One region of the Achromobacter sp. AONIH1 genome, then DNA from elsewhere that is predicted to be linked to it. Evidence: predicted binding sites of a transcription regulator. Region 1 holds the regulator's gene; each other region holds the start of a gene.

Region 1 (7,952 bases):
GATTCGCCGGATCACTACTACAAGCCGGCCTTCATGTACGTGGCCTTCAATCTCTTCTTCCGCGAAGAACTGAAGCGGCCGGAACGCTCCCTGCTGCGACCCGAGATCGAATTCCGCGTGGACAAGGTCACGCGCTTTCATTTCGACCGTCAGGAACTGTCCACGCAGAGCGGGCAACGCCATGGCTATGACTATCTGGTCATCGCGACAGGCTGTGTGCCATCCCCTGAGCGCATCGAAGGGCTGAAAGAAGCCGGCGACCACTTCTACCAGTACGCCGCCGCCCGCCAGCTGGCGGACCGCCTGTCGCGCATCGAACGCGGGCGGGTCTTCGTCAGCGTCACCTTCCCCAAGACGCCCAACGTTCCGCACCAATGCGGCATCGCCCCCATCGAGACCACACTGATGCTGGACGACTACCTGCGGCGTCGCGGCGTGCGCGACAAGGTGGAAATCGTCTACACCTACCCGACCACCTCGCAGCTGCTGCGCAACTGCCTGTTCCTGCAGCGCCCGACCTGCGAGGTGCTGCCCGGCATCTTCGAACAGAAGGGCATCCGCTTCCAGCGTGGCTTCACGCTGTCGCGGGTCGATCCGGAACGGCGCATCGCGTACTCGGAGGAAGGCGGCGAACAGCCCTTCGACATCCTCATGGCCACGCCGCCGATACGCGCCGTGGACGTGGTGCTGGAGTCGGGCGTGTCGCAGGCCGAGAACAACGAGGGCTGGCTGCCGACCGACCACGAGACCCTGAAGGTCTACGGACTGGAGAACGTCTACGTGATCGGCGACACGGTCGACCTGCCGGTCAGCAAGGCCGGCGGCTCCTGCCACAACCAGGCGCCGGTCATCGCCAACAACATCGCCGGCGAGATCCGGTTGGGCCAGGTCTGCAGCGCCTATGACGGCCGGGTGCAGGCGGTGGCCCAGATGGGCCTGAACGCCGGCATGCCGCTCTGGTACGACTACACCCACGACGTGCTGCCCACGCCGCCCACCAAGCTCGGCGGCCTGCTGCGCCACGGCTTCAATCGCGGCCTGTACTGGGCCGTCGCAAGGGGAATGCTATGAACGCGCCACACGAAGGAACCGCCGCGCTGCCCGCCGACACGCCCGCGTCCGCCCCTTTCCTCGGCGGCGGGCCGGGCGCGCGCGCCCTGGCCGACCGGCTGGGCCTGCTGGCCGAGGCCGGCCGGCTCGACAACATCGCCGACCTGCTGTCGCTGGCCTCGGACCTGGTGGACCTGCTGGACCAGTCCATGGTGGAAAAGCTGGCGCTGCTGTCCGAGCAGGCCACCAGCGCGGCCTGGATCGCCGCCAATACATTGCGCGACGCCCACGCCCGCACGCTGCGGGAAGAACGGCCGCCCAGCCTGACGGGCCTCATCGGCCTGCTGCGTGACGAGGACACGCGGCGCGGCATGGCCGTGGCGCTGCGGGCGCTGCAGACGCTGGGCCGGCAGATGAAGGCCCAGCGGCAGGACTACGCGGACGCCTCGTAGGCCGCGCTGGCGCATCGAGAGCCCGCGCGAGAACCCGCGCGCGGGGGAGCGGCCCCGCCTCGCATGCGAGGCGCGTAAAAAAACCCCGGCGGCTCGGGTTTGAGCCGCCGGGGTCGTGTCGGCGCGCGGCAGGCTCCCGCCGCGCCCGGCCCCGCTTACTGCAAGGTGCGCGTGAAGACGAACTTGCCGTCCTGCCAGTCCACCGGCACCACGTCGCGCGGACCGAACTGGCCTTCCAGGATCAGCCTGGCCACCGGGTTCTCGATCTGCTGCTGGATCGCGCGCTTGAGCGGCCGCGCGCCGAACACCGGATCGAAGCCCGAACGCGCCAGCTCGGCCAGCGCGGCCTCGGTCACTTCCAGCCGCATCTCCTGCCGTTCCAGGCGCTCGCCCAGGCGGCGCAGCTGGATGCGGGCGATGGACTCGATGTGCTGCGCTTCCAGGCCGTGGAACACCACCACCTCGTCGATGCGGTTCAGGAACTCGGGCCGCAGCGTCTGCTTGAGCTCGTCCCACACCACTTCCTTGACCACCTCGTAGGGCTTGCCGGCCAGGCTCTGGATGTGATGCGAACCCAGGTTCGAGGTCATCACAATGACGGTGTTGCGGAAGTCCACCGTGCGGCCCTGGCCATCGGTCAGGCGACCGTCGTCCAGCACCTGCAGCAGCACGTTGAAGACGTCCGGATGGGCCTTTTCCACTTCGTCCAGCAGCACCACGCTGTAGGGCTTGCGGCGCACGGCCTCGGTCAGGTAGCCGCCCTCTTCATAGCCCACGTAGCCCGGAGGCGCGCCGATCAGCCGCGCCACCGAGTGCTTTTCCATGAACTCGCTCATGTCGATGCGGATCATGTGCTCTTCGGAGTCGAACAGGAACTCGGCCAGCGCGCGCGTCAGCTCGGTCTTGCCCACGCCCGTGGGGCCCAGGAACAGGAACGAGCCATAGGGCCGCGACGGATCCGCCAGGCCGGCGCGCGAACGCCGGATGGCGTCGGACACCAGGCGCACGGCCTCGTCCTGGCCCACCACGCGCTTGTGCAGGTATTCCTCCATGTGCAACAGCTTCTCGCGTTCGCCCTGCATCATCTTGGACACCGGGATGCCGGTGGCGCGCGACACGACCTCGGCGATTTCCTCGGCGCCGACGCGGGTGCGCAACAGGCGCGGCCGGCCCTCATCGCCCTCGGCCTCGGTGGCGGCCTCGGCCGCGCCGATCTCGGCGGCCTTCAGGCGCGCCTCCAGGTCGGGCAGCTTGCCGTACTGCAGCTCGGCCAGCTTGTCGAACTGGCCCTTGCGCTGCAACTCGGCCATCTCGGCGCGCACGCCATCGATCTCTTCCTTGATGGCCTGCGTGCCCTGCACGGCGGCCTTTTCAGCCTTCCAGATTTCCTCGAAGTCGTTGTACTCGCGTTGCAGCTTTTCGAGCTCGTCCTCGATCACGCCCAGGCGGCGCTTGGAGGCATCGTCGGTTTCTTTCTTGACGGCCTCGCGCTCGATCTTGAGCTGGATGATGCGGCGGTCGAGCTTGTCCATCACTTCCGGCTTGGAATCGATTTCCATGCGGATGCGCGCGCCGGCCTCGTCGATCAGGTCGATGGCCTTGTCGGGCAGGAAGCGGTCGGTGATGTAGCGGTGCGACAGCTCGGCCGCGGCCACGATGGCCGGGTCGGTGATCTCGACGCCGTGGTGGATCTCGTAGCGTTCCTGCAGGCCGCGCAGGATGGCGATGGTCGATTCCACGTCGGGTTCGTCGACCAGCACCTTCTGGAAGCGGCGCTCCAGCGCGGCGTCCTTCTCGATGTACTTGCGGTATTCGTCCAGCGTGGTCGCGCCGATGCAATGCAGCTCGCCGCGCGCCAGCGCGGGCTTGAGCATGTTGCCGGCGTCCATCGCGCCCTCGGCCTTGCCGGCGCCGACCATGGTGTGCAACTCGTCGATGAAAACGATGTTGCTGCCATCGTCCTGCGCCAGTTCCTTCAGCACGGCTTTCAGGCGCTCTTCGAATTCGCCTCGGAACTTGGCGCCGGCCAGCAGCGCGGCCAGGTCCAGCGACAGCACGCGCTTGCCGCGCAGCGTCTCGGGCACTTCGTCGTTGACGATGCGCTGCGCCAGGCCTTCGACGATGGCGGTCTTGCCGACGCCGGGTTCGCCGATCAGCACGGGATTGTTCTTGGTGCGGCGCTGCAGGATCTGGATGGTGCGGCGGATCTCGTCGTCGCGACCGATCACCGGATCGAGCTTGCCCTGGCGGGCGCGCTCGGTCAGGTCCATCGTGTACTTGGACAGGGCCTCGCGGTTGGACTCGCCCTCTGCGGCGGACACCGACTCGCCGCCGCGCACGGCGTCGATGGCGGCTTCCAGCGCCTTCTTCTGCAGGCCGGCTTCCTGCAGGATGCGGCCGGCCGGGCCTTTGTCGTCGGCCAGCGCCAGCAGGAACAACTCGCTGGCGATGTAGGTGTCGCCCCGGCGCGCGGCTTCCTTGTCGGTGCGCGTCAGCACGCCCTGCAGCTCGCGGCCGACCTGGACGTTGTCATCGCCCTGCACCTGAGGCAGGGACTTGAGCGCCTGCTCGATGGCCGGCTGCAACCGGTTCACGGCGACGCCGGCGCGCGCCAGCAGGCTGCCGGCCCCGCTGTCGGGATCGGACAGCAGCGCGGACAGCACATGTATGGGCTCAATGTAGGGATGATCGTTGCGGGCGGCCAGGCTCTGGGCGTCCGCCAATGCCTGTTGGAACTTGGTGGTAAGTTTGTCGAATCGCATAGTGGTCGTTTGGCTTGTTGAGGAGCCTGACCGATGCATCGCCGGCTGGCTCGATGACCTGAATATGCGGCCGGGACGGGGAATTTCAATACCCTGCCGGCCTTGCGGACTCTATCGACGTGCGGCAACCTGAGGAATCATGAGCATATACGTTTTTGTCTACGGCACGCTACGCGCGGGCGAGATCAACGACCTGGAGCGGACCGCCTCCGACCGTGGACTGCCGGCGGTACGGCGGGTCGGCGCGGCCAGCGTGCCGGGCCGGCTGGTCGACTTCGGCGCCTGGCCCGGCCTGATTCCCGTGGCTGACGGGCGTCGCGTCCTAGGAGATATCTATCAGGTCGAGCCGGCCCATATCCAATTGATGGACGAGATCGAGGACTACCATCCCGGCCGGCCCGGCTGCTTCCTGCGCCGCGACGTGCTGGCGCGCCTCGCGCAGCCGGGCCCGGACGGCGCGGAGCTGCCCTGTCAGTACTACCCGATAGATCCCGCGCGGCGTGGCGCCGCCAGCGACATCGCGGCCGTCGATCACGTCACGGACTGGGTCGTTTACCGCCACGCGGGGAACGCTCGCGCGGCGTCCCTGTCCAAGGACGCCGCGAGCGCGTAAGACACCCGTAGTAACAACGGACTACAATACCAATTGTCATCACGCTTCATGCCCGCATCGGCTACCCGCCGCTCGACGGGCGCTATAGAGGTCAATATGCAAAAAAGGGTCCCCGTAGCCCCAGATGCCGCCCATTGCTCCACGTGTATGCTGGGACACGTGTGCGTGCCCGTGGGCATGGCAGCCGCCGAAGTAGAAAAGCTGGACGAACTGGTGAAGGAACGCGTGCGCCTTGAAAAGGGCAAGACGCTGTACTCGCTGGATCACCCCCTCGATGCGGTCTATGGCGTGCGCTTCGGCAGCCTGAAGACGCAGCTCGAAGACGCGACTGGCCAGATCCAGATCACCGGTTTCCACCTGCCCGGCGAGATCGTCGGCATGGACGGCATGCTCGAGGGCAAGCACGTGTCGGCCGCCGTCGCGCTGGAAGACTCCGAAGTCTGCGTCATTCGCCTGAATGAAGTCGACCGCGTCGCCACCCACCTGCCCTCGCTGCAGCAGCAGTTCCGCCGTCTGATGAGCCGCGAGATCACGCGTTCGCACCAGATGCTGGCCTCGCTGGGTTCGATGCGTTCCGAGCAGCGCCTGGCGGCGTTCCTGTTGAACCTGTCGCAGCGCTACGCCTCGCTGGGCTATTCGTCCACCGAGTTCGTGCTGCGCATGAGCCGCGAGGAAATCGGCAACTACCTGGGCCTGACGCTGGAAACGGTAAGCCGGCTGTTCTCGCGCTTCGCGCGCGATGGGCTGATCCGCATCAACCAGCGCGAAGTCCGCATCCTCGACCAGCCTGCGCTCAAGCAGCTGCTGGGCCAAGAAAGCTGCTGAAGCCGCCCATGCGCCGCGCGCGCGCCTTCCTGCCGGCCGCCAGCCTGATGCTGGCGGCGTTGATGGCCCCGCTGGCGGCCGCCGCGCAGACGCCCCTGCCCGATCCCTACGACTACGACGAAGCCACGCCCGCGCCCAAGCCGGCCAAGCCGGCGCGCTGGCAGACCGTCGAGCTGGGCAAGCCGGGCCATCGCTACAAGATCCCGGTCTACGCCAACCGTCCGCTGGGCAAGGGCGAACTGGCCGACATCAAGCAGGTGGTGGTGGTGATCCACGGCGTCAAGCGCGACGCCGACCGCTATTACGAATACGTGGCCGACCTGCTGGAACGCAATCCGGAGCGCGCGCGCGACACGCTGGTGCTGGCGCCGCGTTTTTCCGGTTCCATCGATTCCGGTTTCGCCGGCATGGCGGCGTGGCGCAAGGCCAGCTGGGAAGAAGGCGAGGACAGCGTGCAGGCCGCCGGCCGGCCGGCGCCGGTCAGCTCGTTCCAGGTTCTGGATGACCTGCTGCGCAGCCTGGACGACCGCCAGCGCCTGCCCGCGCTGGCCGGCATCGTGCTGGCCGGCCATTCCGGCGGCGCGCAGCTGGTGCAACGCTACGCCGTGCTGAACAACGTCGACGGCCCGCTGCGCCGCGACGGGCTGGCGCTGCGCTACGTGATCGCCAATCCCTCTTCCTACCTGTACCTGACCAACGAGCGGCCACGCCCGGACGGCAAGGGCTACGCGCCCTACGAACGCGGCATCTGCCCCACCTACAACCAGTACAAGTACGGCACCGACAAGCTGCCCGCCTACGCGCGCGGCCAGGAGGAATCCCGGCTGTTCGTGCGCTACGCGGCGCGCGACGTCACCTACCTGCTAGGCGGCGCCGACAACAACCCCGAGCACCGGCTGCTGGACAAGACCTGCGGCGCCGAAGCCCAGGGCTCCACGCGACTGGCGCGCGGCACCGCCTACCTGCAATACGAGTTCCTGCTCGCGTCGCGCGGCGGCAAGCCGGTCACGCTGCACCGCGCCGGCTACGAAGTGCGCGGCGTGGGCCACGACGGCAAGAACATGTTCGGCTCGGAATGCGGCGCCCAGGCCCTGCTGGGCGAAGGCGCGCGCGGGACGGACAAGGCCGCGCCCTGCGAGCCGATCAAGCCGCGCGGCAAGTAGCGCCCGCCAGGCACCGTCCAGGGCGCCCTCCAATCATGACAGCAAGCTGAACGATGGCGCGGCGGCGCGTGCAATTTCGCGCGGCCGGGAGCAATATAGGGACATGCTGGCGGCGGCGCGCTTGCGGCCGCGCCGGCGTTTCCCATTCCGGCAAGCAGCAAGGACCGCCATGACGCACACGCATCTGGATGTCGCCGACGCGAAGCGCCGCATCAAGGCCATTTTCGTCGGCTCCATGGGCAACCTGGTCGAGTGGTACGACTTCTACGCCTACACCGCCTTCGCGCTGTACTTCGCCCCCGCCTTCTTCCCCTCGCACGATCCCGTCGTCCAGCAGCTCAATGCCGCCACGCTGTTCGCGGCCGGCTTCATCGTGCGGCCGCTGGGCGGCTGGCTGTTCGGGCATATCGCGGACCGGCACGGCCGGCGGCTGTCGCTGATGGTGTCGGTGGGCATGATGTGCGTGGGCTCGCTGATCATCGCACTCACGCCCACCTACGCCTCCATCGGCCTGGCCGCGCCGGCGCTGCTGGCGCTGGCGCGCGTGATCGAGGGGCTGAGCCTGGGCGGGGAATATGGCGCCAGCGCCACCTACCTGACCGAGATCGCCGACGCCGAGCACCGCGGCTTCTATTCCAGCTTCCAGTATGTGACGCTGATCGGCGGCCAGCTCAGCGCGATCCTGGTGCTGTTGCTGCTGCAGAACGTGTTCCTGACTCACCAGCAGCTGGTGGATTGGGGCTGGCGCATCCCCTTCGTGATCGGCGCGCTGCTTGCCATCGTGACCGCCTTCATGCGGCGCGACATGCCCGAGACCGACTCCTACAAGGCCGCCAGCAAGACCCAGCCGCGCACCAGTTCGCTGCGCGGCCTGCTGAAGTACCCGCGCGAGGTGGCCATCGTGGTGGGCCTGACGGCGGGCGGCACGGCGGCCTTCTACACCTTCACCACCTACATGCAGACCTTCGTCCGGCAGACGGCGGGGTTCTCTGACATCGTCACCACCTATGTGATCGCCGCCTCGCTGATCTTCGCGCTGATCCTGCAGCCGCTGTATGGCGCGCTGTCCGACCGCATCGGGCGCAAG
Region 2 (7,952 bases), 1.0 Mb from region 1:
GCCGCGCCCGTCCAACGCTTCCCTGTTCCTGCTGAGTTGCGGGCTGGATCCCCTGGCGGACGAGGGCGTGGCCTACGCCGCGCGAGCCATCGCGGCCGGCGCGCGTGTCGAACATCACCACCTGCCAGCGCACGCGCATGGCATCATCACGTCGGCGGGCCGTATCGATACCGGGCGCGTCATGCTGATCCGGGCCGCCGCGTTCCTGCGTGAAACCTTGCTGCATAACTCCTGATGCATCGTCCTATGAACGCTTTCCAATTCCAGACTGTCCCGACCATCATTTCGGAATTCGGCGCGGCGCGCCAGCTCGGCGCCTTGCTGCGCAAGCAGTATCCGGCGCAGGTCCGGCTGTGCGTCGTCACCGATGGCTTCCTGCACAAGAGCGGCCTCCTGGCGCCGGCCCTGGCCGACCTGGCCAGGCATGGCTGGCAGGTGACCGTGATCGACGACGTGGTCGCCGATCCTCTGGAATCCGTCGTGCTGGACGCCGCCGAGCGCGCCCGCCAGGCAGACGCGGAGGTGGTGCTGGGCCTGGGCGGCGGCTCGTCCATGGACGTGGCCAAGCTGTTGGCCGTGCTGCTAGCGGGCCAGCAGCCCTTGGCGGACATGTATGGCGTCGGGAAAGTATCCGGCCAGCGCCTGCCTCTGGTGCAGATGCCGACGACCGCCGGCACCGGTTCGGAAGTGACGGCGGTATCCATCGTGACGACCGGGGAAACCACCAAGATGGGCGTGGTCGCGCCGCAGCTGTACGCCGATCTGGCGATTCTGGACGCGGAACTGACCCTGGGACTGCCCGGCGCCGCCACGGCCTATACCGGCATCGACGCCATGGTGCATGCCATCGAGGCCTACACCTCGGCGCATCTGAAGAACCCGGTGTCGGACATGCTGGCCATCAAGGCGCTGGAGCTGCTGTCCCGCCATATCCTGACCGCGTGCCGGGACGGCGGCAATAAAGAAGCGCGCAGCGCCATGCTGCTGGGCGCCATGTTCGCCGGCCAGGCCTTCGCCAATTCGCCGGTCGCGGCCGTGCATGCGCTGGCATATCCCATCGGCGGCATTTTCCATGTTCCGCATGGGTTGTCGAACGCGCTGGTGCTGGCGCCCGTGCTGAAATTCAACGCGCCGGCCGCCAGCAGGCGCTATGCCGAAATCGCCGAGGTAGTGGTTCCGGGCGTGACGGGCAGCGACGAGGCCAGGACGGCTGCCTTGGTCGGCTATTTTGAACGGCTGGCTGTCGACACGGGGATTCCGCGCAGCCTGGGCGAGGTCGGCGTCAAGCGGGGAGATCTGGCGCGGATGGCCAGCGATGCCATGCGGCAGACGCGATTGCTGGTGAACAATCCTCGGGAAGTGACCGAAGCCGATGCGCTGGCGATCTATGCGGCGGCGTTCGAGCCGGTCGGCGGGTAGCCGGCACGGGACGAGCGATTGTGGATTCCTTGGCGTTGGTCGGGCGGCGGATCCTGGCTCGCCGGGGATCCGGGCGGCGAATCCGTAGGGAGATGGAGACAGCGTTTGGATCGCGGGTCGAAAGCGTGGAACGCTGACAGGATCCCGTCTCTATTGTTTATACCCGTAATGCGCATAATGTGTATTATGTAAAGTACGAATTATGCGGATTCCGGGCAGTGCCTCCCTGCAGCCGCGCTTTGCCGGCTTAGTCCCCGTGTTCCCCGTCGGGCTGGCGCCGCTTCAATCCGCTTTATTCACGCTTCCCAGCTTGTCCGCCCGTCTTTGATGGCGTCCGCCTTCGAATGGCGTATCCCGGAATGCCCGGACGCAATCGCACGCGACCTCGAGCCCGACGATCCTGCTGCCCAGCGCCAGCACGTTCGCGTCGTTGTGCTGGCGGCTCAGGCGCGCCATGGTGGCGTCCGTGCACAAGGCCGCCCGCACCGCCGGATACCGGTTGGCGGCAATGGAAATGCCGATGCCGGATCCGCAGATGACGATGCCCTGCGCGGCTCTCCGCCCAGTGATCGCCTCGCCCATGGCAAAGCCGAAATCGGGATAGTCCACCGACGCTTCGCCATCCGTGCCCAGATCCAGCCAATCGATGTCGCCAAATGCGCTCTTGAGCTGTTCCTTCAGTTCGTATCCGGCGTGGTCGGACGCAATGGCGATCTGCATGACTGGTCTCGCTGGTTCAGTGGTGTCTTCTGGAGCGTGGATTGTATTGTGGCGTGCCCGTTCCAGCCGGCTCGCCGCTGGTGCATCCCAGGCTCCGATCCCATGCCAGCCTCATGGCCTTCCTGTTCATATCCCCCCGGGGGGGATATGATGCGCGACATGGAAAAAACCAATCCCCACCACCATCACGATGCCGTCGCCAAGCGACTCAAGCGGGCACAAGGCCATCTGGGCAGCATCCTGCAGATGATGGAAGCGCATCGTCCCTGCCTTGATCTGGCCCAACAGCTGCATGCCGTCGAAAAGGCAATCTCGCAGGCCAAGAAGATCCTGATCCAGGACCACATCGATCATTGCCTGCAAGACGCCGTGGGCGATCTGGACGTGGACAAGCAGCGCACCATCGACGAATTCAAAGAGATCACCAAGTACCTCTAGGGGCCATTTCTCCCATGTTGTCGTTTGCCAAGCTGCTTGCCCAGGGTGCATCGCACGCCTGGCTCTTCATTCCCAGCGCCATCCTGCTGGGCGCCCTGCACGGCCTGGAGCCCGGCCATTCCAAGACGATGATGGCCGCCTTCATCGTCGCGATCCGGGGGACGGTGTGGCAGGCCGTGCTGCTGGGCGTCACCGCGACCATTTCGCACACGCTGATCGTGTGGGGCATCGGACTGGGCGGCATGTATTTATGGCGAGGCGTGGCTGCCGAGGCGTTGGAGCCTTACTTCCAGCTGGCCTCGGGCGCGGTCATCGTGCTGATCGCGGCCTGGATGTTCTGGCGAACCTGGCGGGAACAGCATGGCGACGCGCACGACCACTCCCATCACAATCATGAGCACGACGGGCACACCCACGGTCTGGAGCGATACGAGGTCGACACCGGGCACGGCCGCGTCGCCCTCGAAGTGTTCGAGGACGGCGTACCTCCTCGGTGGCGTCTGACCAACCTGCGAGGGAGTCACTGTCAGGCAGAGGATGTGACGCTGACAACCGAACGAACCGATGGCCGTCAGCAGGTGTTCCTGTTCGTGCAGAAGGATGGCTACCTGGAGTCACTGGAACAGGTACCGGAACCTCATGAGTTCATTGCACGCCTGGCGTTGACTCACGGTGGCCGCGTCCACAGCTATGACGTCGCGTTCCTGGAGCCAGATAACCACCAGCACGATCACATTCACGAACCGTTGCGCGGATTGGATGTCGCGGCTGAGCAATACCAGGACGCCCACCAGCTGGCGCATGCCAACGACATCCGTCGGCGATTCGCGAACCGGAATGTGACCAACTGGCAGATCGCTTTGTTCGGACTGACGGGAGGTCTTATTCCCTGCCCTGCGGCCATCACCGTGTTGCTCCTGTGTTTGCAGTTAAAGGAGTTCACCTTAGGGGCTGTGCTGGTGTTGTGCTTCTCGATCGGGCTCGCCATCACCCTGGTTACTGTTGGGGCAGTTGCGGCGCTTAGCGTGCGGCACGTTACCCAGCGTGCTCCCTGGTTCAGTGCAATAGCTCGGCGGGCTCCCTACCTGTCCAGTGTGCTGATCATCGCAGTCGGCATTTACGTTGGCGCCCATGGATGGCTTGGACTGCCTTCCGCCTAGCGTCGGAAGGGAGGGCCAGCACCGCTCCGCTTGTTGCTGCTTGACGACTATTGCGCATGCTCTTTCATCGCTCTGCATTATGCAAACCAACGACGGCCGCCTCTTTTCCCGGCATCCGCCCGGCGTCGCCTAGTGAGAAAAAAACACCGGCAAGGTCATCGCCTCCAACAGCGAGCGCGTGGCGCCTCCCATGATCCATTGGCGCGTGCGGCTGTGTCCGTATGCCCCCATGACGATCAGGTCCGCGCCGAAATCGGCGGCCGCGCTCAGGATGGCGTCTCCGATGCCGGCCTCTCGTGCGTCGCGGAACTCCGACTCCAGCTGGGGAAAGCCGTGGCTGGCGCAGTAGGCGGCCAGGTCTTCGAAGGAAGCCCGCAGATCCGGATCGGCCGGGGCCCCGTGGCCCAGCGTCAGGGCGCGCAGCGCGCTGGCGCCGCGCAGCAAGGGCGCCGCGTCGGCGATCGCGCGGGCCGACTCGCGGCTCTGGTTCCAGCAGTACAGCACCCGCGCGCCTGCGTTGCGGAAGGACCCCGCCGTCGGCAGCACGATGACGGGACGCCCGGCGGATAGCAGCACCTGCTCAACGAAGTCGTTGCCGGTGGCGGCTTCCACGTCGCCGGCATTCTCCTGGCCCAGGATCAGCACATCCGAATGACGCGCGTGCCGGACGACGCACTCGGCGGGCATGTCCTCGCCCTGGCGCCAGGACGCGGCCACGCCGGCCTGCGCCGTGGCTTCGCTGAACGCCGCCTGCACTGCCATGCGTCCCTTGGTGTTGAGTTCCTTGACGAGGTCGAGCGCGCGGACCCACATGCCGCCTTCGTCGTAAAAGTAGCGCGGCAGCATGTAGCTGGCGAATATGCCGGTGAGATGGGCATCGTGCGGCCTAGCCATCTGCAGGGCGAATTCAACGCGGCGGCGGCAGTCGATGCCGTTGTCGAGATGTACGGCGATGCGGCGGAACATGGCGAATATCTCCCCGTGTTTGCATGGGTTGCCGGCGGCCGGCTTGCGCGCCCTGCCCGGCCTGGTCTGTCCTGCCATCTTGCGCCGGCGGTCCGGCTCCGGGTTGACGATAGTCAAGCGAAAAACAGGGACGAACGTCGAGGCCGGGCGCAAAAGAGCGCGCCAGCTTGACCGCCGTCAAGGGCGCGCGCCGTGGCGGCGCGATGATGGGCGCATGCCTGCCCTTCCCCGCTACATCCTGCTCCGCCTGGAGGCGCCATGAAGAATGTACTCATCCCGGTCGACGGATCCGCCAATTCGCTGCGCGCCGTGCACTACATGATCGACCATGTCCGCGAGCATGGCGCCTGCAACTTGCATCTGCTGAACGTGCAGCCGCCGATCGTCTCGGGCACGGTGCTTGCCTTTGTGTCGAGCGATATGATCCAGGAGTACTACGAGGACGAAGCCAGGACGGCGCTGGCCGATGCCCGGATCGCGCTGGACAAGGCAGGCGTCATGTATCAGTCGGGATTGCGGGTCGGCAAGATCGCCGAAGCCATCAAGGCCTACGCGGCCGAGCAACAGTGCGACCATATCGTGATGGGATCGCGCGGCCTGGGCGCGGCGGGCAGCCTCATGCTCGGGTCGGTGGCGCTCAAGCTGCTGCATATCGTCCATCTCCCCGTCGTGCTGGTCAACTAGGACCGGCGCGGGGAAGCTGGCCCGGCCAGACCAGGGGAAGCCATGATTTCCGTGCCGTCCAACAATGAAGTGGACCGTCTGCACGCCTATTGGCGGGCCAGCAATTACCTGTGCGCCGGCATGCTGTACCTGCGCGACAACGTCCTGCTGCGCCGGCCGCTGGAGCCGGCGCACATCAAACCGCGGATCCTGGGGCACTGGGGCACGTGCCCCGGCCTGAGCTTCACGCTGACGCATCTGAACCGCCTCATCCGCGAGCACGACCTGGACCTGATGTTCGTGTGCGGCCCAGGACACGGCGCCGCGGCGGTGCTGGCCCATGCCTATCTCGACGGGCACTACTCGGAGCGCTATCCCGAATGCTCGCAGGACGAGGCCGGCATGACGCACCTGTTCCGGCACTTTTCGGCGCCGCACGGCATCGGTTCGCACTGCACGCCACAACTGCCCGGCTCGATCCACGAGGGCGGTGAGCTGGGCTACAGCCTGTCGCACGCGTTTGGGGCGGCCTTCGACAATCCCGACCTGATCGTCGCCGCGATGGTCGGGGACGGCGAGGCCGAAACCGGCGCGCTGGCCGCCTCCTGGCAATCGGCCAGGTTCCTGAACCCGGCGCGCGACGGCGCCGTGCTGCCCATCCTGCACCTGAACGGCTACAAGATCGCCAACCCTGCCCTGCTGGCGCGCATCCCTCCCGCGGAACTGCAGGCCTTCTTCGAGGGGCATGGCTATCGCCCCTGTTTCGTGGCTGGCGACGATCCGCCCGCCATGCACCGGAAGATGGCACGCGCGCTGGGCCAGTGCGTGGCGGAAATCCGGGCGATCCAGGCCCGCGCGCGCGGCGGCGGCGGACCGGCGAGGATTCGCTGGCCCATGATCGTGCTGCGCACGCCGAAAGGCTGGACCGGGCCTCGGCGGGTCGACGGCCATGCCGTGGAGAATTCCTGGCGCTCGCACCAGGTTCCGCTGGCCGACCCTGCCGGGCGGCCGCAGGAATTGCAGGCGCTGGAAGCCTGGCTGCGCGCCTACCAGCCCGAGACCCTGTTCGACCAGGAGGGCCGGCTGGCGGCCGGGCTGCGGACGCTGGCCCCGACCGGCGCGCGCCGCGTCAGCGCCAACCCGCATGCCGATGGCGGGGCATTGCGGCGTCCGCTCGCGCTGCCCGGGCCGGACGCATACAGCCTGCCGGTCGCCGCGCCCGGCGCCGCCGACGCGTCGCCCACGCAGGCGCTGGGCGCCTATCTGCGGGACGTGATGCGCGCAAATCCGGACCGCTTCCGGCTGTTCGGCCCCGACGAGACCGCCAGCAACCGCCTGGAGGCGGTCTATGAAGCCAGCGGCAAGGCCTGGATGGTCCAGCGGCTGGAGGGCGATGCCGACGGCGGCCACCTCGCCCCGGACGGGCGCGTCATGGAAATCCTCAGCGAGCAGACGCTGCAAGGCTGGCTCGAAGGCTACACGCTGACCGGCAGGCACGGCCTGTTCGCCACCTACGAGGCCTTCGCGCACGTCATCGATTCGATGTTCAACCAGCACGCGAAGTGGCTGGACAAGGCCCGGCGGCTGGCGCCGTGGCGCGCCCCGGTTCCGGCGCTGAACCTGCTGCTCACCTCGGTCGTCTGGCGCCAGGACCATAACGGCTTCAGCCATCAGGATCCAGGCTTCCTGGACGTGGCGGCCAACAAGCGGCCCGACGTGGTGCGCATCTATCTGCCGCCGGACGCCAATTGCCTGCTGAGCGTGGCCCGGCATTGCCTGCAGTCGGTCGGCCATGTCAACGTAATCGTGGCCGACAAGCAGGCGCACCCCGTCTACCTCGACGCGGCCGGGGCGGCGCGCCATTGCCGGGCCGGCATCGGCGCCTGGGATTGGGCGGGCACGTTCGTGCAGCACGAGCCCGATGTGGTGCTGGCCTGCGCCGGCGACATTCCCACGCAGGAAGCGCTGGCCGCGGTCGCATTGCTCAAGTCCCTGTTTCACGGCCTGAAGATCCGCTTCGTCAACGTGGTCGATCTTTTCACGCTGGTGCCGCCGGCCGTGCATCCGCATGGCCTGCCGGACGAGGCGTTCGACGCGCTGTTCACGGCGGACAAGCCGGTGATCTTCAATTTCCATGGCTATCCCGCGCTGATCCACCGGCTGTGCTACCGCCGGCGCAACCATGCCGGCTTTCACGTGCATGGCTATCGTGAAGAGGGAGACCTGAATACGCCGTTCGAACTCGCGGTGCTCAACGGCATCGACCGCTACAGCCTGGCGATGGATGTGCTCGAGCGCGTGCCGCGCCTGCGTGGCTGCGCCCCGGCCGCCCGCGAGCGCCTGCTTGCGCAGCGCGACCGGCAGCTGGCCCAGGCGCGCGCCGAAGGCCTGGATCCGGAAGAGATTCGCAATGGCCGGTGGCCCGACCAAGGGCTGGAGAATGCGTGACGGGCGGGCTCGCGCGCGCCGGCGCAAGCCCGCGCCCATCGGCCCGCCCGCGCTGGGCGCCGGCCTGATCACCGGCGCGGCGGACGACGATCCCAGCGGCATCGCCACCTATTCCCAGGCCGGCGCGCAGTTCGGCTA
Region 3 (7,952 bases), 910 kb from region 1:
GCGGCGCGGCGAAGGCGATCGCCGTCGCCTCGGCCAATGGCAAGGAATTCAGGCCGAGGTAGAAACAACAGGCCGACACCACGTTGATCGCGCCGCGCGCCAGGTGCAGGCGCAGATGCCCGGTGCGCAAGACGCGGCGGCCGCCCAGCCATAGCGCCAGCGCCGTGACCACCGGCAGGGCGATCAGCGCCCGCAGGAACAGGATTTGCAGCGGGTGATAGCTGGCGCCCAGCCACTTGGCGTTGGCATCGCTGAGCGTAAGGAAGAAGATGCCGGCCATCACACAGGCGATGCCGGCGGCGGCGGAAGAGGGACGGGCGGTAGGCAGGGTGGCGGAGGACATGGGCGGGAGCAGCGGATCACGGCGATTCCTGGCGCCGTACGAAGGGAGGGCTTGGATGCAGGGCGCCAGCGCAAGGGCCGGCGCGAGCTGGCCGGGCGTTCAGCCCTGGCTGCGGTAGGCGGCCAGCGCAACCATGGCCCAGGAGGCCAGGAAGGCGACGCCGCCCAGCGGCGTGACCGCGCCCAGCCAGTGCGTGCCGGTCAGCGCGAGCAGATACAGGCTGCCGGAAAAAAGCACGATGCCGGCGAACATCACCAGACCGGCGGCCGACAACAGGGGCGAGCCATAGCGCGCGCCGAGCAGGGCGACCGCCAAAATGCCCAGCGCATGGATCAGATGGTACAGCACGCCCGTCTGCCAGACGGCGAGCAGCTCGGGGCTGACGATGCGCTTGAGCCCGTGCGCGCCGAAGGCGCCCGCGCCCACGGCCACCATGAGGTTCAATGCCGCGAGTATCGTGAGCTGCCGGTCTGTCATTGCTGGTCCTGGGTTCGAAGAGTCGTTTGGGCGGAGCCGCCGGTGCCTATGATATGGCATTCGGCGCCGGCGCTCTGCGCGCCGGCGATCGATCCGGCTTGCACCCCGCCGCCACGTCCGTTCGCCTGGCCGCGGCAGGCGCTGGCGCTCAAGCCGTCGTGAGCACCGCGCGGCCCACCACCTTGCCGGCCCGCAGCGAGGCCAGCACGCTGTCGGCCTGGTCCAACGCGTAGCGGTGCACCGGCATGGGCGGGACCTTGCCTGCGCGCACCAGTTCCATCAGCTCCTTCAATTCGGCCAGGTTGCCGACGTAGCTACCGATGATGGACAGCGCCTTCATGGGAATCAGCGCGATCGGCCACGTCGAGCCGCCGCCGAACAGGCCCACGATGATGAGCTTGCCGCCCTTGGTCAGGAAGTCGAAGGCCAGCGAAGTGGTGGCAGGCGCGCCCACCAGGTCGATGGCGGCCTGCGCCGGCTTGCCGCCGGCTGCCTTGATGATCTGCTGCGCCGCGTCCGGCGCCGCGCCGTCGACGGCCGCCAGCGCGCCTGCCTCCAGCGCCGCCTGGCGCTTGGCGGGGTCGATGTCCACCACGATGGCGCCGGCGCCGCCGAGCGCCTTGATGAGCGTCAGGCACATCAGTCCCAGGCCGCCCGCGCCGAAGATCACCACGGGATGCTGGCGGTAGGTCTGCTCGCCGATCTTCTTCAGCGCGGCATAGGTGGTCAGGCCGGAGCAGGCGTAGGGCGCGATCTGCGCCGGGTCCAGGTCGCCGATGTCGATCAGGTAGCGGGAGTGCGGCACGAGCACGTGGTCGGCGTAGCCGCCGGCGCGGTGCACGCCCAGGCAGGCCGGGGCCATGCAGTGGTTCTCCTGGCCCGCCTGGCACGACGGGCAGTTGCCGCAGCCGATCCAGGGATAGACCAGGTAGTTGCCGCCGGGCCGCAGGCCGGTCGCGTCGGGGCCGGCCGACACCATCGCGCCGACGGTTTCGTGGCCCATGGTGAGCGGCAGCGTAACGCCGCGTTCCTTGAGCGACAGCGTGCGCCCCTGACCCAGGTCGTAGCCGCCTTCCCAGAGATGGATGTCGCTGTGGCAGACGCCGGCGGCACGGACCTTGAGCAGCACCTGCGCGCCTTGCGGCACGGGCGTGGGCTGGTCCATTTCCTGCAGCGGGGCGCGGAAATCGACCACGCAATAGCACTTCATGGCATGTCTCCTTTATGGCTTGCTTGTTGTCGACCGGAAGAGGGGAGCGTCAGGCGTCGCGCCGCATCAGCGTGGACTTGCCGAACAGGCTTTCGATCAGGTCCACCGCCAGTTCGGCGGTCTTGTTGCGCACGTCGAAAGCGGGATTCAGTTCGACCACGTCGAGCGAACGCATCAGCCCGGTGTCGGCGATCATCTCCATGCAGAGCTGGGCCTCGCGGTAGGTCGGTCCGCCAGGCACGGTGGTGCCCACGCCGGGCGCGATCTCGGGGTCCAGGAAATCCACATCGAAGCTGACATGCAGGTGCGTGTCCTGGTCCAGGCCCGCGAGCGCGGCCTGCATGGTGGCGCGCATGCCCATTTCGTCCAGGTAGCGCATGTCGAACACTTCCAGCCCGGCCTCGTGCACCAGCCGCTTTTCGCCAGGATCCACGCTGCGTATGCCGATCTGGCGCACCCAGGCGGCCTCGATGTCGGGATGATGGCCGGACAGGCCGGTGATCTCCGCCGGACCGTAGCCGCACAGGCAGGCTACCGGCATGCCATGGATATTGCCGGTGGGGGTAAGCGCATGGGTGTTGAAATCAGCGTGCGCGTCCAGCCACAGCACCCGCAGTTTCTTGCCGGTGTCGCGGCAATGGCGCGCCACCGCGCTGATCGAGCCGATGCCCAGGCAGTGGTCGCCGCCCAGCAGGATGGGCAGCTTGCCCTGGCGCAATTCGGCATGCACCGCGTCGTGGACCGCGCGGTTCCAGGCGGCCACTTCCGCCAGATGGCGGTAGCCGTCGACGGGAGGCTGCCAGGGATTGGCCGGGCCATACAGATTGCCGCGGTCCTCGACCTCGAAGCCCTGGGCCTCGATGACCGGACCCAGGCCGGCGACGCGCAGGGCTTCCGGTCCCATGGAGGCGCCGCGCGCGCCGGCGCCGATGTCGGTGGGCGCGCCGATCAGCGCGATGCCGCGCGGCAGGGAAGGGGTGGTCGGCTTGGCGGTTTTCTGCACGGGGCGGACTCCGGAAAGGAAAGACAGAATCAGGCGGCGGATGGAGCCGCCGCCGGCCCAGCGCCGGCCTGGCCGGCTTGGTGGACACATCTTAGCGCCGTCGCGCCCGCGCCCGCATTGCCATGGCGTGACAGAGGGCATTGCCATGGCGCGGCGGGCGTTTGGGGCACAATGGACCGAAAGCCGGCAGCGCTGGCGTCCATTTTTTCATATTCATGCCCATGATCCGCTTGTTCCCGCCCCTTCTTTCCTTCCTGCGGCCCCGTCTTGCGGCCGCGCTGGCGCTGGCCGCCATGGCTTGCGCGCTTCCTGCCGCTGCCCAGCAGAAGCCGCTGCGCATCGGCGTGGTTCCGGCCCTGGCCAACGAGGCGACCGAGAAAGCCATCGCGCTGGCCGCCCGGCAAGGGCTGGAGGTCAAGCTGGTGGAGTTCAATGACTGGGTGCTGCCCAATATCGCGGTGGCCGATGGCTCGGTGGATGCCAATTTCTTCCAGCACGAGCCGTTCCTGCAGGTGTTCAATGCGCGCCGAGGCGTGAAGCTGGTGCCGATCGCCTATGGCTATTCGACCATCATCGGTCTGTATTCCAAGAAGCTGAAGCGGGGCGAGCCGCTGCCCGAGGGCGCCACCGTCGCGGTGCCGAACGATCCGGTCAACACCGGCCGCGCCTTGCTGCTGCTGCAGTCCATGGGATTGATCGGCCTGAAGCCCGGCGTGGGCAACATGGCGGCGGTGGAAGACGTGACGCTCAATCCCAAGCGCCTGAAATTCGTGCCTGTCGAAGGCGCGCAATCGGCCCGCACCTTCGATGACGTGACGGCTTCGGTCACGTATCCCTCCTTCGCCAGGCAGGCCGGCCTGAGCGAGCAGGACTGCCTGGGTTTCGACAATAACAGCCCCGATTCCGTTCGCCGCTACGCGATCCGCTGGGTCACCACGCCCGAGCGCGCCAACGATCCGAGGCTGCTGAAATTCATCGCCATCTATCAGGAATCTCCCGAGGTCAAGGCCACGTTGCGGCGGCTGTATGGCGACCTGATCGTCTTTCCCTGGTAGCGCGGCGCGGCGGAGCATCCGAGCCCAAACCCACTCGCCGACAGCAAGAAAGCCCCTGCCTGGGCAGGGGCTCGGGCACGGCAGGCGCTCAGTGCGAGAACATGATCGGCACGGTCATGGTCTTCAGGATCGAGGCGGTCGCGCCGCCCATGGCCCATTCCCTGAGCTTGCTGTGACCGTAGGCGCCCATGACGATCAGGTCGGCGCTGTAGTCGGCCGCCGCGTTGAGGATGGTGCTGCCGACGCCCACGCCCTTGATGTCGCGGCGCACGTGCTCGGGCCGAGGCATGCCCTGGGCCTCGCAGTAGCTGGCCAGGTCGTCGAAGCTGGCCGATCCGACGCCCCGCGTGGCCGCGCCTTCGTCCATCGTCAACACGACCAGGTGGTCCGCCATGCGCAGCACCGGCGCGGCATCCGCCAGCGCGCGGGCCGATTCACGGCTGCCGTCCCAGCAATACAGCACGCGCTCGCCGATCACCGGGAAATGGCCGCTGGAGGGCACGACCAGGACCGGCCGGCCAGCGGTCAGCAGGGTCTGCTCGACGAATTCGTTCTCGTGGGCAGCCTCGACATCGTCGCGGTTCAGCTGGCTGACGATGATCAGGTCGCTGACGCGTCCGTGCAGCGCCACGCTGGCGCTGGGCGAGGTGTCGTCGCTGCGGACCTGAGCGGGGATGTCCGCCTGCGAGGCCGCCGCCAGGAACGCATTCTGGACGCTATCGCGGCCTTGTGCCTGCAAGTCCTTCATGACATTCAGCGCCCGGGACATCAGCACGGATTCGCCGTAGTAGTACTGCGGCGGAGCGGAGGTGGCGTAGATGCCGACCAGTTCCGCCTGGTGGCGTTTGGCCAGGCCGATGGCTGCCTGGGTGCGGCGCTTGCAGTCGAAACCCTGGTCCAGATGGACGGAAATGCGGCGGTACATAGAGCCTCCTGAGTGAACTTGCGTTGGCGCTATCGTTGCGCGTTCGCGCCGACCGGCGCTTGATGCACGTCAAGCCGGCCTCAGTTTGCCCCGTCCGGCGCAAGCTCTAGGCCTGTTGGAGCTTGTCGCGCAGCTGCTGGACCTGCCGCGCCTGGCGGGCGATGCGTTCCAGAGGGGGCGGCAGACCGGGTTGCGCCAGACCCACCGCCGACGGCACCGGCATGACCCGGCCGCCGGGTTCCGGTTCGCCGTCGCGCGGGTGCAGCGCCCGCGCCAGGGTTTCGCCGTAGTCGCGCAGCGCGGATGCCGCTTCGCTGTCGGCAGGCAGCCCGGGCTGGATTTCCAGCACGGTGCCGGCGGCGGTCACCCGGCGCATGGCATTGAGCAGGGCTTCCGCCGTGTCGACCTTGCTGTCGCGGTGCAAGGGGTTCTGCTGCAGCCGTTCCAGTGACGCCTGGGCATTGTCGGCCGCCAGGCAGGCCTGCCGGCGCAGCTCGACGATGCGCCGCGGCGACTCCGCCGCCTCGCCGCTCTTTTCCCGAACGAGCGCCAGCACATAGTCGGCATGTCGCTGCAGCGCGCGCGCCAGCGCACCGGCCAGCTCGCGGGGCGCCTTCTCGGGCCACAGCAGAAAGCCGATCAGCAGCGCCAGCACGGCGCCCAGCACGCTGTTGAAGGCGCGCAGCGCGGCCAGTTCCGGTTCGTGCAGGTCCGGCTGCTGGATATGGCTGACCAGCACGAACTGCGAGGTCAGGAAGAACGTGAACAGGGCGTAGTTCACCGTGCGCGCGGCGAACGTGCCGAGCGCGATCGGCAGCACGGCCAGCGCGACGGAAAGCGGCGTGCTCAGCAGCAGGCCCAGCAAAGAGGCGCCGATCGCGCCCGCGACGCTGCCCAGCACGCGTTCCACGGTGCGCTGCCAGGTGGCGGCGAAATAGGGTTGCAGGATGAAGACCAGGGTCAGCGACATCCAGTAGCCGTGGTTGACGGCGAAGCTGCGCGACAGGGCGACGGCCAGCGTGGCGCCGATGCCCACGCGCAAGGCATGGCGCAGGGCGTCAGACTCCAGTCGCAGGTTCTGGCGCAGCGTGTTCCAGGCTTGCCGCGCCGGCGCGGCGGCCGAGCTGGATGCCGCGCCGGCCGGCAGCTCGGCGGCGTCGAACAGGGCCTGCCGGACGGACTGGGCGGACTGTTGCAGCCGGTCCAGCACCGGAATGACGCTGGCCAGCTCGGGCGCGTGCGCGAGCGCGGGGCCGCGAAGTTCGCGCAGATCGGCGCCGTAGCGTTCCAGCCGTTCGCGCAGGCGATCCGCCTGGCGCGCGTCGGCGGCATCGGAGGTGCCAGCGATGGCATTGCATACGCTGGCGTAGCGGTGCAAGGCGTGGCACAGGTGGGCGCCGGCATTGCGTCCCAGCCAGCGCGGCGCGTTCGATTCGAGCAGGTCGGCGGCGGCGACCATGGCGATGAAACTGTCCTCGGCCCGGTCGAGCAGGTAATACAGCTGCTGCGCGCGGGTGCGGCGCGAGGGACGCGCGCCTTGCACTTCGCCGATGCGGCTGCGGGCCGCCTCCAGCGCGGCCCGCAGGGCAGCCCGCTGCGAGCGGGACACGGCGCTCCATGCCGGCGCGCCAGTCTCGGGGCGCAAGCCGGAATACATGCCGGCCAGCGCGTCGGCAAAATCGGCCAGTCCCCGGTAGCAATGGGCCACGGCCAGCGTGGCGTCCTTCCAGGGGCGGCGGCGCCACACCAGCGCCGTCATCAGAATCGCCCAGGATGCGCCCGCGACGAAGAACAGCGCGTAGCGCAGGCTCTCGACGACTGTGGGCGCGGGCAGCTCGGCCGCCACCACGAAGCCGGCCGACAGCAGCGTGCCGATGATGGCGGCCGCCGGTCCCAGCACGCGCAGCAGGCCGCCCAGGGTGCAGCACAGGAAGGTCAGCGGCAGCAGCAGCCACAGATGGGGCGCGCTCACGCTGGCCAGCAGGCAATACACACCGCCGGCCAGTCCAAGCGCCAGCATGGCGCCCGCGCGTTGTCGCAACGGACCGCCGGGATCGCCGAAGCAGGCCCAGAATGCCGCGATGGCGCTCCAGCCCAGCCGGGGTTCATCGAGCAGCACGGCCAGGATCACCGGCGCCGCGCTGGTGGCGGCGGCCTGCAGGGCGTCCAGCCAGAGGATGCGGCGCACGGCGGCGCGCCAGGGAGCGGGGGAGGAAGTCAAGCTGCTGCTTCGTTCAGGAAAGGGGCCCGGCGGGCGCGAGGCGCTCACCCTACCATGCCGGGAAGGCCGCCAATGCGTCTTCTGTGGCAGGTCATCGCCAATTTCGCGGCAACCTGCAGGTATGGTTACACATCTGTGACATTCGCGCCGCGCGGGCGCAAAATAATCTGGAGAAATCGGCGGAAATCGCCTAAAAAAACGTAAGCGTTACCACGCCGAATCGCCGGCCTGCGCAGTTCTGTGTCGGCGTTCATGTCCAGTGCGTCTCGGACCGCGCCCGGACAGCGCGGCCCAGAATCCGGGACGCTTCAGGAGCGCAGACATGACGCTGAATCAACAGGCAGCCTCCGGTCAGGTTGCGGATGACGTTGAAATTGCGGCCATGGTCGCCGGCAAGGACGGGCTCAGGGTATTGTTGCAGCCTCAGGTGGACCTGCTTACTGGCCGCATCGTATCGGCCGAGGCCCTGGCGCGTTGGCAGCACCCCCGCCTGGGCACGGTCATGCCCGCTGATTTCATTCCCTCGATCAACCGGCAGGGACTGGACAGGAAACTGTTCGAGCGCGTCAGCGTGCGCGTGATCGAGATGCTGCAGACCATGCGGCGCGCGGGGGTGGCCGTTCCCATTGCGATCAACGCGCCGGCCAGCACGCTGTCCGACGCCGGGGCGGTCGAAGCGCTGCTGCTGCGCATCCGCGCCGCCGAGCTGCCCGCCTCG
Region 4 (7,952 bases), 2.5 Mb from region 1:
GAAACCGGCTCGGCCCGCGAAGTGCATCACTTCGCGCTGCTGGGCGGCTACGGCGCCGAGGCGATCCATCCCTACCTGGCGCTGGAATCGCTGGGCAAGATGAGCGATCCCGAAAAGGCCGTGAAGAACTTCGTCAAGGCCATCGGCAAGGGCCTGAACAAGGTCATGTCCAAGATGGGCATCTCGACCTACATGTCCTACACCGGCGCGCAGATCTTCGAGGCCGTGGGCCTGCAGAAGGCGCTGGTGGACAAGTACTTCACCGGCACCGCGTCCAACATCGAAGGCATCGGCATCTTCCAGGTGGCCGAGGAAGCGCTGCGCCAGCACCGCGCCGCGTTCGGCAATGACCCGGTCCTGGCCAACGACCTCGAAGCGGGCGGCGAATACGCCTACCGCGTGCGCGGCGAAGAGCACATGTGGACGCCGGATTCCATCGCCAAGCTGCAGCACGCCTCGCGCCAGAACAACTACCGCACGTACAAGGAGTACGCGCAGATCATCAACGACCAGAGCCGTCGCCACATGACGCTGCGCGGCCTGTTCGAGTTCCGCTTCGACCCGTCGCGCGCCATCCCGCTGGACGACGTCGAGCCGGCCAAGGAGATCGTCAAGCGCTTCGCCACCGGCGCCATGTCGCTGGGCTCGATCTCGACCGAGGCGCACTCGGTGCTGGCCGTGGCCATGAACCGCATCGGCGGCAAGTCCAACACCGGCGAAGGCGGCGAGGACGAGCTGCGCTACCGCGCCGAGATGCGCGAAGGCAAGAGCACCATCAAGGACGGCGACACGCTGGCCTCGGTGCTGGGCGCCGACCGCATCGAAGCCGACGTGCCGCTCAAGAAGGGCGACTCGCTGCGCTCGAAGATCAAGCAGGTGGCCTCGGGCCGCTTCGGCGTGACGGCCGAGTACCTGTCCTCGGCCGACCAGATCCAGATCAAGATGGCCCAGGGCGCCAAGCCCGGCGAAGGCGGCCAGCTGCCCGGCCACAAGGTCTCGGAATACATCGCCAAGCTGCGCTACTCGGTGCCGGGCGTGGGCCTGATCTCGCCCCCGCCGCACCACGACATCTACTCGATCGAGGACCTGGCCCAGCTGATCCACGACCTGAAGAACGTCAACGCCAAGGCCTCGATCTCGGTCAAGCTGGTGTCGGAAGTGGGCGTGGGCACGGTGGCCGCTGGCGTGGCCAAGGCCAAGGCCGACCACGTCGTGATCGCCGGCCATGACGGCGGCACGGGCGCCTCGCCGGTGTCATCCATCAAGCACGTCGGCACGCCCTGGGAACTGGGCCTGGCCGAGACGCAGCAGACGCTGGTGCTGAACCGCCTGCGCAGCCGCATCCGCGTGCAGGCCGACGGCCAGATGAAGACCGGCCGCGACGTGGTCATCGGCGCGCTGCTGGGCGCCGACGAATTCGGCTTCGCCACCGCGCCGCTGGTCGTCGAAGGCTGCATCATGATGCGCAAGTGCCACCTGAACACCTGCCCGGTGGGCGTGGCCACGCAGGATCCGGTGCTGCGCCAGAAGTTCCAGGGCAAGCCCGAGCACGTCGTCAACTTCTTCTTCTTCATCGCCGAGGAAGTGCGCGAGATCATGGCCCAGCTGGGCATCCGCAAGTTCGACGATCTGATCGGCCGCGCCGACCTGCTGGACATGCGCTCCGGCGTCGAACACTGGAAGGCCAGCGGCCTGGACTTCACCCGCGTGTTCCACCAGACCCAGTCGGACGCCGATGTGCGCCAGACCGAAGAGCAGGACCACGGCCTGGCCGGCGCGCTGGACCACCAGCTGATCGAGCGCAGCAAGCCCGCGCTGGAACGCGGCGAGAAGGTGTCGTTCATCGTGCCGGTGCGCAACCGCAACCGCACCATCGGCGCCATGCTGTCCGGCGCCGTGGCGGCGCGCTACGGCCACGACGGCCTGCCCGACGACACCATCCACATCCAGTGCAACGGCACCGCCGGCCAGAGCTTCGGCGCGTTCCTGGCGCACGGCATCACCATGGACCTGGTGGGCGAAGGCAACGACTACGTGGGCAAGGGCCTGTCCGGCGGCCGCATCATCGTGCGCTCGCCCAATGACTTCCGCGGCTTCGGCCCCGACCACATCATCGCCGGCAACACCGTGCTGTACGGCGCGCTGGCGGGCGAGGCCTTCTTCAACGGCGTGGCCGGCGAACGCTTCGCCGTGCGCAACTCGGGCGCGGCCACCGTGGTGGAAGGCACCGGAGACCACGGTTGCGAGTACATGACGGGCGGCACGGTCGTGGTGCTGGGCGCCACCGGCCGCAACTTCGCGGCCGGCATGTCCGGCGGCGTGGCCTACGTCTGGGATCCGGAACGCACGCTCAAGCAGCGCGCCAACCTGTCCATGGTCGAACTGGAAGCCGTGGTGCCGCACGCCGAGCAGCAGGCGCAGAACGGCATCGACACCTGGCACAGCGCGCAGCGCGGCGGCGAGCGCGAGACGGACGAGACCATCCTGCGCCGCCTGGTGGAAGACCACTTCCGCTACACCGGCAGCTTCCGCGCCCGCGAGATCCTGGGCGACTGGGAAGCGGCGCGCGGCAAATTCGTAAAGGTCATGCCGACGGACTACCGCCGCGCATTGGGTGAAATGTGGCGTGCAGCCAACCCGCAACAACTGGCTGCGTGAGGGAAATCATGGGAAAGATCACCGGATTCATGGAATACCAGCGCCTGCAGGAGGCCTCCGAGGCCCCGCAGAAGCGGCTGAAGAACTGGCGCGAGTTCGTGCTGCACCTGAACGACGACCAGGCCAAGCAGCAGGCGGCGCGCTGCATGGACTGCGGCATCCCGTTCTGCAACAACGGCTGCCCGGTCAACAACATCATCCCGGACTGGAATGACCTGGTGTACCGGCAGGACTGGCGCCGCGCGCTGGACGTGCTGCACTCCACCAACAACTTCCCGGAGTTCACCGGCCGCATCTGCCCGGCGCCGTGCGAAGCCGCCTGTACCCTGAACATCAACAGCGACGCGGTCGGCATCAAGTCCATCGAGCACGCCATCATCGACAAGGGCTGGGCCGAGGGCTGGGTCACGCCGCAGGTGCCGGCGCGCAAGACCGGCAAGAAGGTCGCGGTGGTGGGCTCGGGCCCGGCCGGCCTGGCCTGCTCGCAGCAGCTGGCGCGCGCCGGCCATTCCGTGACGCTGTTCGAAAAGAGCGACCGCATCGGCGGCCTGCTGCGCTACGGCATCCCCGACTTCAAGCTGGAAAAGCACCAGATCGACCGCCGCATCTCGCAGATGGAAGCCGAAGGCGTTGAATTCGCGCCGTCGACCTACATCGGCAATCCCAGCGACGCGGCCGCCGACGGCCTGACGGTGCGCACGCCCGAATCGCTGATGGCCGAATTCGACGCCGTCGTCATGACCGGCGGCTCCGAAACCCCGCGCGACCTGCCGGTGCCGGGCCGCGAGCTGTCGGGCGTGTACTACGCCATGGACTTCCTGCGCCAGCAGAACAAGGCCGTGGCCGGCGACCGCCTGACCAACCAGACGCTGGCCAAGGGCAAGCATGTGGTGGTGATCGGCGGCGGCGACACGGGCTCCGATTGCGTGGGCACCAGCAACCGCCACGGCGCGGCCTCGGTCACCCAGTTCGAGCTGATGCCGCAGCCGCCCGAGTCCGAGAACAAGAGCATGACCTGGCCCTACTGGCCCCTGAAGCTGCGCACGTCCTCGTCGCACGAGGAAGGCTGCGAGCGCGACTGGTCCGTGACCACCAAGCTGCTCAAGGGCAGCAACGGCAAGGTCGAGAAGCTTGTCGGCGCGCGCGTCGAATGGTTCAAGGACGAAGCGACCGGCCAGATGAAGATGCGCGAGGTCGAAGGCTCGGAATTCGAGATCAAGGCCGACCTGGTGCTGCTGGCCATGGGCTTCGTATCGCCGGTGCAGACCGTGCTGGACGCCTTCGGCGTGGACCGCGACGCGCGCGGCAACGTGCGCGCCAACACCGACGACTACCGCACCAGCGTCGAGAAGGTGTTCGCCGCCGGCGACATGCGCCGCGGCCAGTCGTTGGTGGTATGGGCCATCCGCGAAGGCCGCCAGTGCGCGCGCTCGGTGGACGCCTTCCTGATGGGATCCAGCGATCTGCCGCGCTGATCGGCCGGGACCGGCCTGCACGGCCCCCACGCCGCCCCGCGCCGTCCAGGCGCGGGGCGGCGTTTCATTTGCGCGCCTGCCCCCCAAACCGCGCGCGCGATCCACGCAGGGCAGCGCGCCGTGTTGCGGCGCGACCACGCGATTCCCGACATCCCGGTAGGGTTTGATTCCTGTCAAGCCTGCCGGCGCCAGGGTTTGAGAACCTGTCGTCTCACCCCACGGAAAGATCGGAGAAGAAAATGTTTTCGAAGCTCGGGCGCGTCCGCGCCACCGCCATCGCCGGCCTGCTGGCCGCCGGCGCCTTCGCCGTCCCCGCCCATGCCCACGAGGCCGGCGATGTGCTGCTGAAGGTCGGCGTCACGCAGGTCCGCCCCGACTCCAACAACGGCAGCGTGCTCAACGGCGGCGTCAAACTGGACGTGAACAACAACGTCCGTCCCAGCTTCACCGTGACCTACATGGCCACGCGCAACATCGGCATCGAACTGCTGGGCGCCTGGCCCTTCCAGCACGACATCCGTGGTGGCGGCCTGGGCAAGATCGGCTCGACCAAGCACCTGCCGCCCACGCTGAGCCTGCAATGGCACATCCTGCCGGACAGCATGGTGCAGCCCTACATCGGCGTCGGCCTGAACTACACGCACTTCTTCGACACCAAGGCCGAAGGGGCGCTGGACGGCTCGAAGCTGAAGCTGAAGGATTCGTGGGGCGTGGCCGCGCAACTGGGCGCGGACATCAAGATCAGCGAGCGCTGGTTCATGAACGCGGACATCCGCTACATCGACATCAAGTCGAAGGTCAGCCTGAACGGCGAACGCATCGGCACCGCGAAGATCAACCCGTGGGTGGCGACGCTGGGCGTCGGCTATCGCTTCTGATCGGGACGCACGCATCAAGCAAGAACGCGCGGGCCACATGCCCGCGCGTTTTTTTTGGCGCTCGCAGCATGGCCGTCGCGCGACCGCCTGACGCCTCAGGCCGCCAGTTGATCGCGCAGCGCCTGCACCGCCGGCGTGTCGTCATCGACCCGCCACACCAGCCGGGTGCGCGCGGCTCCGTACTTGCCCGGCAGGTCGCGCACCCGCAGCGCGGTCTGCCCGCCCAGCACATCCAGCACGGAGCGCGGCACGATGGCCACGCCCGTACCGGCCGCCACGCAGGCGACGATCGCGTGATAGGACGCGAACTCCATCACCTTGCCCGGCGCCACGCCTTCGCGGCCGAGCCAGGACTCCAGGATGCGGCGATAGGAACAGCCGGACGCGAAGGCGATCACCGTGTGATCGGCCAGCGCCCGCGCGTCGGCGATCTCGGGCCAGGCGCGCGGCGAAATCAGGACCAGCGTTTCGGCGAAGGCCTCGGTTGACGCCAGTCCCTCGGCGGGAAAGGGCTCGGCCACGAAGGCCGCTTCGAGTTCGTAGTCGCGCACCTTGGCCGCCAGCGCGGCCGAGGTGCCCGTGACCAGCTCGATGCGCACCTGCGGCCAGGCCGCGTGGTAGGCCGCCAGCACCGGCGGCAACCGGGCCGCCGCCGTGCTTTCCATGGTGCCCAGGCGCAACGTGCCGCGCGGCGCGCCGTCGCGCACGGCCTGCTGCGCCTCGGCCGACAACCGCAGCAGACGGTCGGCGTAGGACAGCAGCACGCGGCCCTGGTCCGACAGCACCAGGCGCCGGTTCTGGCGGCGGAACAAGGGCGCATCCAGTGCAGCCTCCAGCTGCTTGAGCCGGGTGGACACGTTGGACTGCACACGGTTCAGCTGGGCGGCCGCGCGCGCCACGCCACCTTCATCGGCCACCGCCTTGAAAATCTGCAGTGCGTCCAGATCCAAATTTCTCATTTAAAGAACCTATGTTCTTAATAATTCACTATTCAAGATATTAGTACAGTCGTAGAGTGGGCTCATGTCAAGCCATGCCCAGCCCCTCGTCCCCGCCCGCAGCGCCGTCAGCCTCGCCTGGCCGGCCGCGCTGGCGCTGGCCGCGCTGATGGGCATCGGCCGCTTCGCCTTCACGCCGGTCTGGCCGCTGATGGCGCACGACGCCGCGCTCTCGCTGGAACAAGGCGGCTGGCTGGCCTCGGCCAACTACGCGGGCTACCTGCTGGGCGCGTTGATCGCGGCCGCGTGGCCGCCGCGCCGGCCGCTGGCCGCGCTGGGCGCCAGCCTGCTGGCGGTGGCGGCGCTGACCCTGGCCATGCCGCTGCCCCACTCCGTGGCGGGCTGGGCCGCGCTGCGGCTGGCGGCCGGCTGGGCCAGCGCGCTGGGCTTCATCTGCGTGGCCTCATGGCGGCCCGCGCGGGCGGGCGACCCGATCGAGCCGGCCGCGTCCGCCGTGGTCTATGCGGGCGTGGGCGCCGGCATCGCGGCGACCGGGCTGGCCTGCCTGGCCCTGATGGCGGCCGGCGCCACGGCGGCGCAATGCTGGGTGGCGCTGGGCGCGCTGGCGCTGGCCTTGTCGATGGCCGCCTGGCCCAGACTGCGCGCGGCGCTGCCGGCCACCGCCGCGTCCGCCCGCCCATCCAACCGGGAACCGCTGCCGCGCGGCATGGCGGGACTGGCGTTGCACTACGGCGTGTTCGGCATCGGCTACATCATTCCCGCCACCTTCCTGCCCGCCATGGCCAAGGAAGTCATGCCCGATCCGGCGGTGTTCGGCTGGGCCTGGCCCCTGTTCGGACTGGCCGCCGCGCTGTCCTGCCTGATGGTGCCTAAGCTGGCGCGCCGGCACGGCGAGATCCGGATCTGGCGCGGCGCGCAGGCGGCGATGGCGCTGGGCATGGCGGTGGCGGCGCTGCGGCACGACCTGGCCGCCGTGATCGTGGCGGCGCTGCTGGTGGGCGGCACCTTCATGGTCATCACCCAGGCCGGCATGGTGGCGGCCCGGCGCCTGGCGGGCGCGGCCGCGCCCCGTGCCGCCGCCCTGATGACGGCGGCCTTCGCCGCCGGCCAGATTGTCGGCCCGCTGCTGGCCGCCTGGACGGCGCGGCTGGGCGCCAGCCTGCCGCAGACGCTGGCGGCGGGCGCGGCGCTGCTGGCGCTGTCGGCCTGGGGCTTGGGGAAAATCACGGCCGCGCGCGGCAGCGCTGGGCATAATGCAGTCGACCCAAGGGGCAATGCCCCCTGAGGCCGCGCTCATTATGAAAGAGGAGTCCCCAGCATGAAACCGTTGCGCCCCCTGATCGCCGCCCTGGCCACCCTCGCGGCCGTCGCCGCCCCGTGCAGCCAGGCCCACGCCCAGGCCGCCGACTGGCCCGCCAGGCCCATCACCATGATCGTGCCCTATGCGCCGGGCGGCTTCGCCGACACCCGCGTGCGCCTGCTGGCGCGCAAGCTGGGCGAATCGCTGGGACAACCCGTCGTGGTCGAGAACAAGGCCGGCGCCGGCGGCGTGGTCGGCACCAACCTGATCGCCAAGGCCCAGCCCGACGGCTACACCATCGGCACCGGCAACCTGGCGCCGATGGCGGTGAACCCGTCGCTGATGAAGGAAATGCCGTACAACCCGCAGAAGGACCTGGCGCCCGTCATCCTGATCGAGAACAGCCCGCTGGTGCTCAGCGTCAACAATGAGCTGCCGGTCAAGACGCTGGCCGACCTGATCGCGCTGGCCAGGAAGCAGCCGGGCAAGCTGTCGTTCGGCTCGTCCGGCGTGGGTGGCGCGCACCACCTGTCCGGCGAGATGTTCCGCGAGCAGGCCGGGATCGACATCGTGCACGTCCCGTACAAGGGCGGCAGCCTGGCCGCGACCGACCTGATGGGCGGCCATATCTCGATGATGTTCGAGATGGGTTATTCGGCGCTGCCGGCCATCCAGGGCAAGA

What was found. The regulator FNR, encoded in region 1, switches genes on or off when oxygen is low (the NO sensors DNR and NnrR bind a similar motif). The targets are predictions, from matches to a motif close to TTGATNNNNATCAA.
Region 2: the regulator FNR is predicted to act here: its motif matches at 4,807-4,820, upstream of C2U31_RS20180 (universal stress protein).
Region 3: the regulator FNR is predicted to act here: its motif matches at 5,073-5,086, upstream of C2U31_RS20585 (universal stress protein).
Region 4: the regulator FNR is predicted to act here: its motif matches at 4,297-4,310, upstream of C2U31_RS05985 (OmpW family protein).

What each region holds. Positions count from the first base shown of each region.
Region 1 covers NZ_CP026124.1:5,410,240-5,418,191, forward strand. Annotated here, with positions in the region: gene C2U31_RS24735 (FAD/NAD(P)-binding oxidoreductase) at 1-1,071, shown strand, start outside; gene C2U31_RS24740 (DUF1641 domain-containing protein) at 1,068-1,502, shown strand; gene clpB (ATP-dependent chaperone ClpB) at 1,658-4,264, opposite strand; gene C2U31_RS24750 (gamma-glutamylcyclotransferase) at 4,404-4,877, shown strand; gene fnr (fumarate/nitrate reduction transcriptional regulator Fnr) at 4,974-5,702, shown strand; gene C2U31_RS24760 (hypothetical protein) at 5,711-6,865, shown strand; gene C2U31_RS24765 (MFS transporter) at 7,035-7,952, shown strand, end outside.
Region 2 covers NZ_CP026124.1:4,398,844-4,406,795, forward strand. Annotated here, with positions in the region: gene C2U31_RS20155 (alpha/beta hydrolase) at 1-235, shown strand, start outside; gene C2U31_RS20160 (iron-containing alcohol dehydrogenase) at 247-1,419, shown strand; gene rpiB (ribose 5-phosphate isomerase B) at 1,702-2,139, opposite strand; gene C2U31_RS20170 (metal-sensing transcriptional repressor) at 2,290-2,577, shown strand; gene C2U31_RS20175 (nickel/cobalt efflux transporter) at 2,592-3,737, shown strand; gene C2U31_RS20180 (universal stress protein) at 3,867-4,703, opposite strand; gene C2U31_RS20185 (universal stress protein) at 4,962-5,387, shown strand; gene C2U31_RS20190 (phosphoketolase) at 5,430-7,814, shown strand; gene C2U31_RS20195 (NRAMP family divalent metal transporter) at 7,777-7,952, shown strand, end outside.
Region 3 covers NZ_CP026124.1:4,495,923-4,503,874, reverse strand. Annotated here, with positions in the region: gene C2U31_RS20610 (DMT family transporter) at 1-343, opposite strand, end outside; gene C2U31_RS20605 (DUF423 domain-containing protein) at 443-820, opposite strand; gene C2U31_RS20600 (alcohol dehydrogenase) at 969-2,030, opposite strand; gene rocF (arginase) at 2,080-3,033, opposite strand; gene C2U31_RS20590 (MetQ/NlpA family ABC transporter substrate-binding protein) at 3,255-4,088, shown strand; gene C2U31_RS20585 (universal stress protein) at 4,177-5,013, opposite strand; gene C2U31_RS20580 (FUSC family protein) at 5,120-7,234, opposite strand; gene C2U31_RS20575 (EAL domain-containing protein) at 7,557-7,952, shown strand, end outside.
Region 4 covers NZ_CP026124.1:1,282,823-1,290,774, reverse strand. Annotated here, with positions in the region: gene C2U31_RS05995 (glutamate synthase-related protein) at 1-2,658, shown strand, start outside; gene C2U31_RS05990 (glutamate synthase subunit beta) at 2,667-4,133, shown strand; gene C2U31_RS05985 (OmpW family protein) at 4,373-5,011, shown strand; gene C2U31_RS05980 (LysR family transcriptional regulator) at 5,107-5,970, opposite strand; gene C2U31_RS05975 (YbfB/YjiJ family MFS transporter) at 6,035-7,255, shown strand; gene C2U31_RS05970 (tripartite tricarboxylate transporter substrate binding protein) at 7,289-7,952, shown strand, end outside.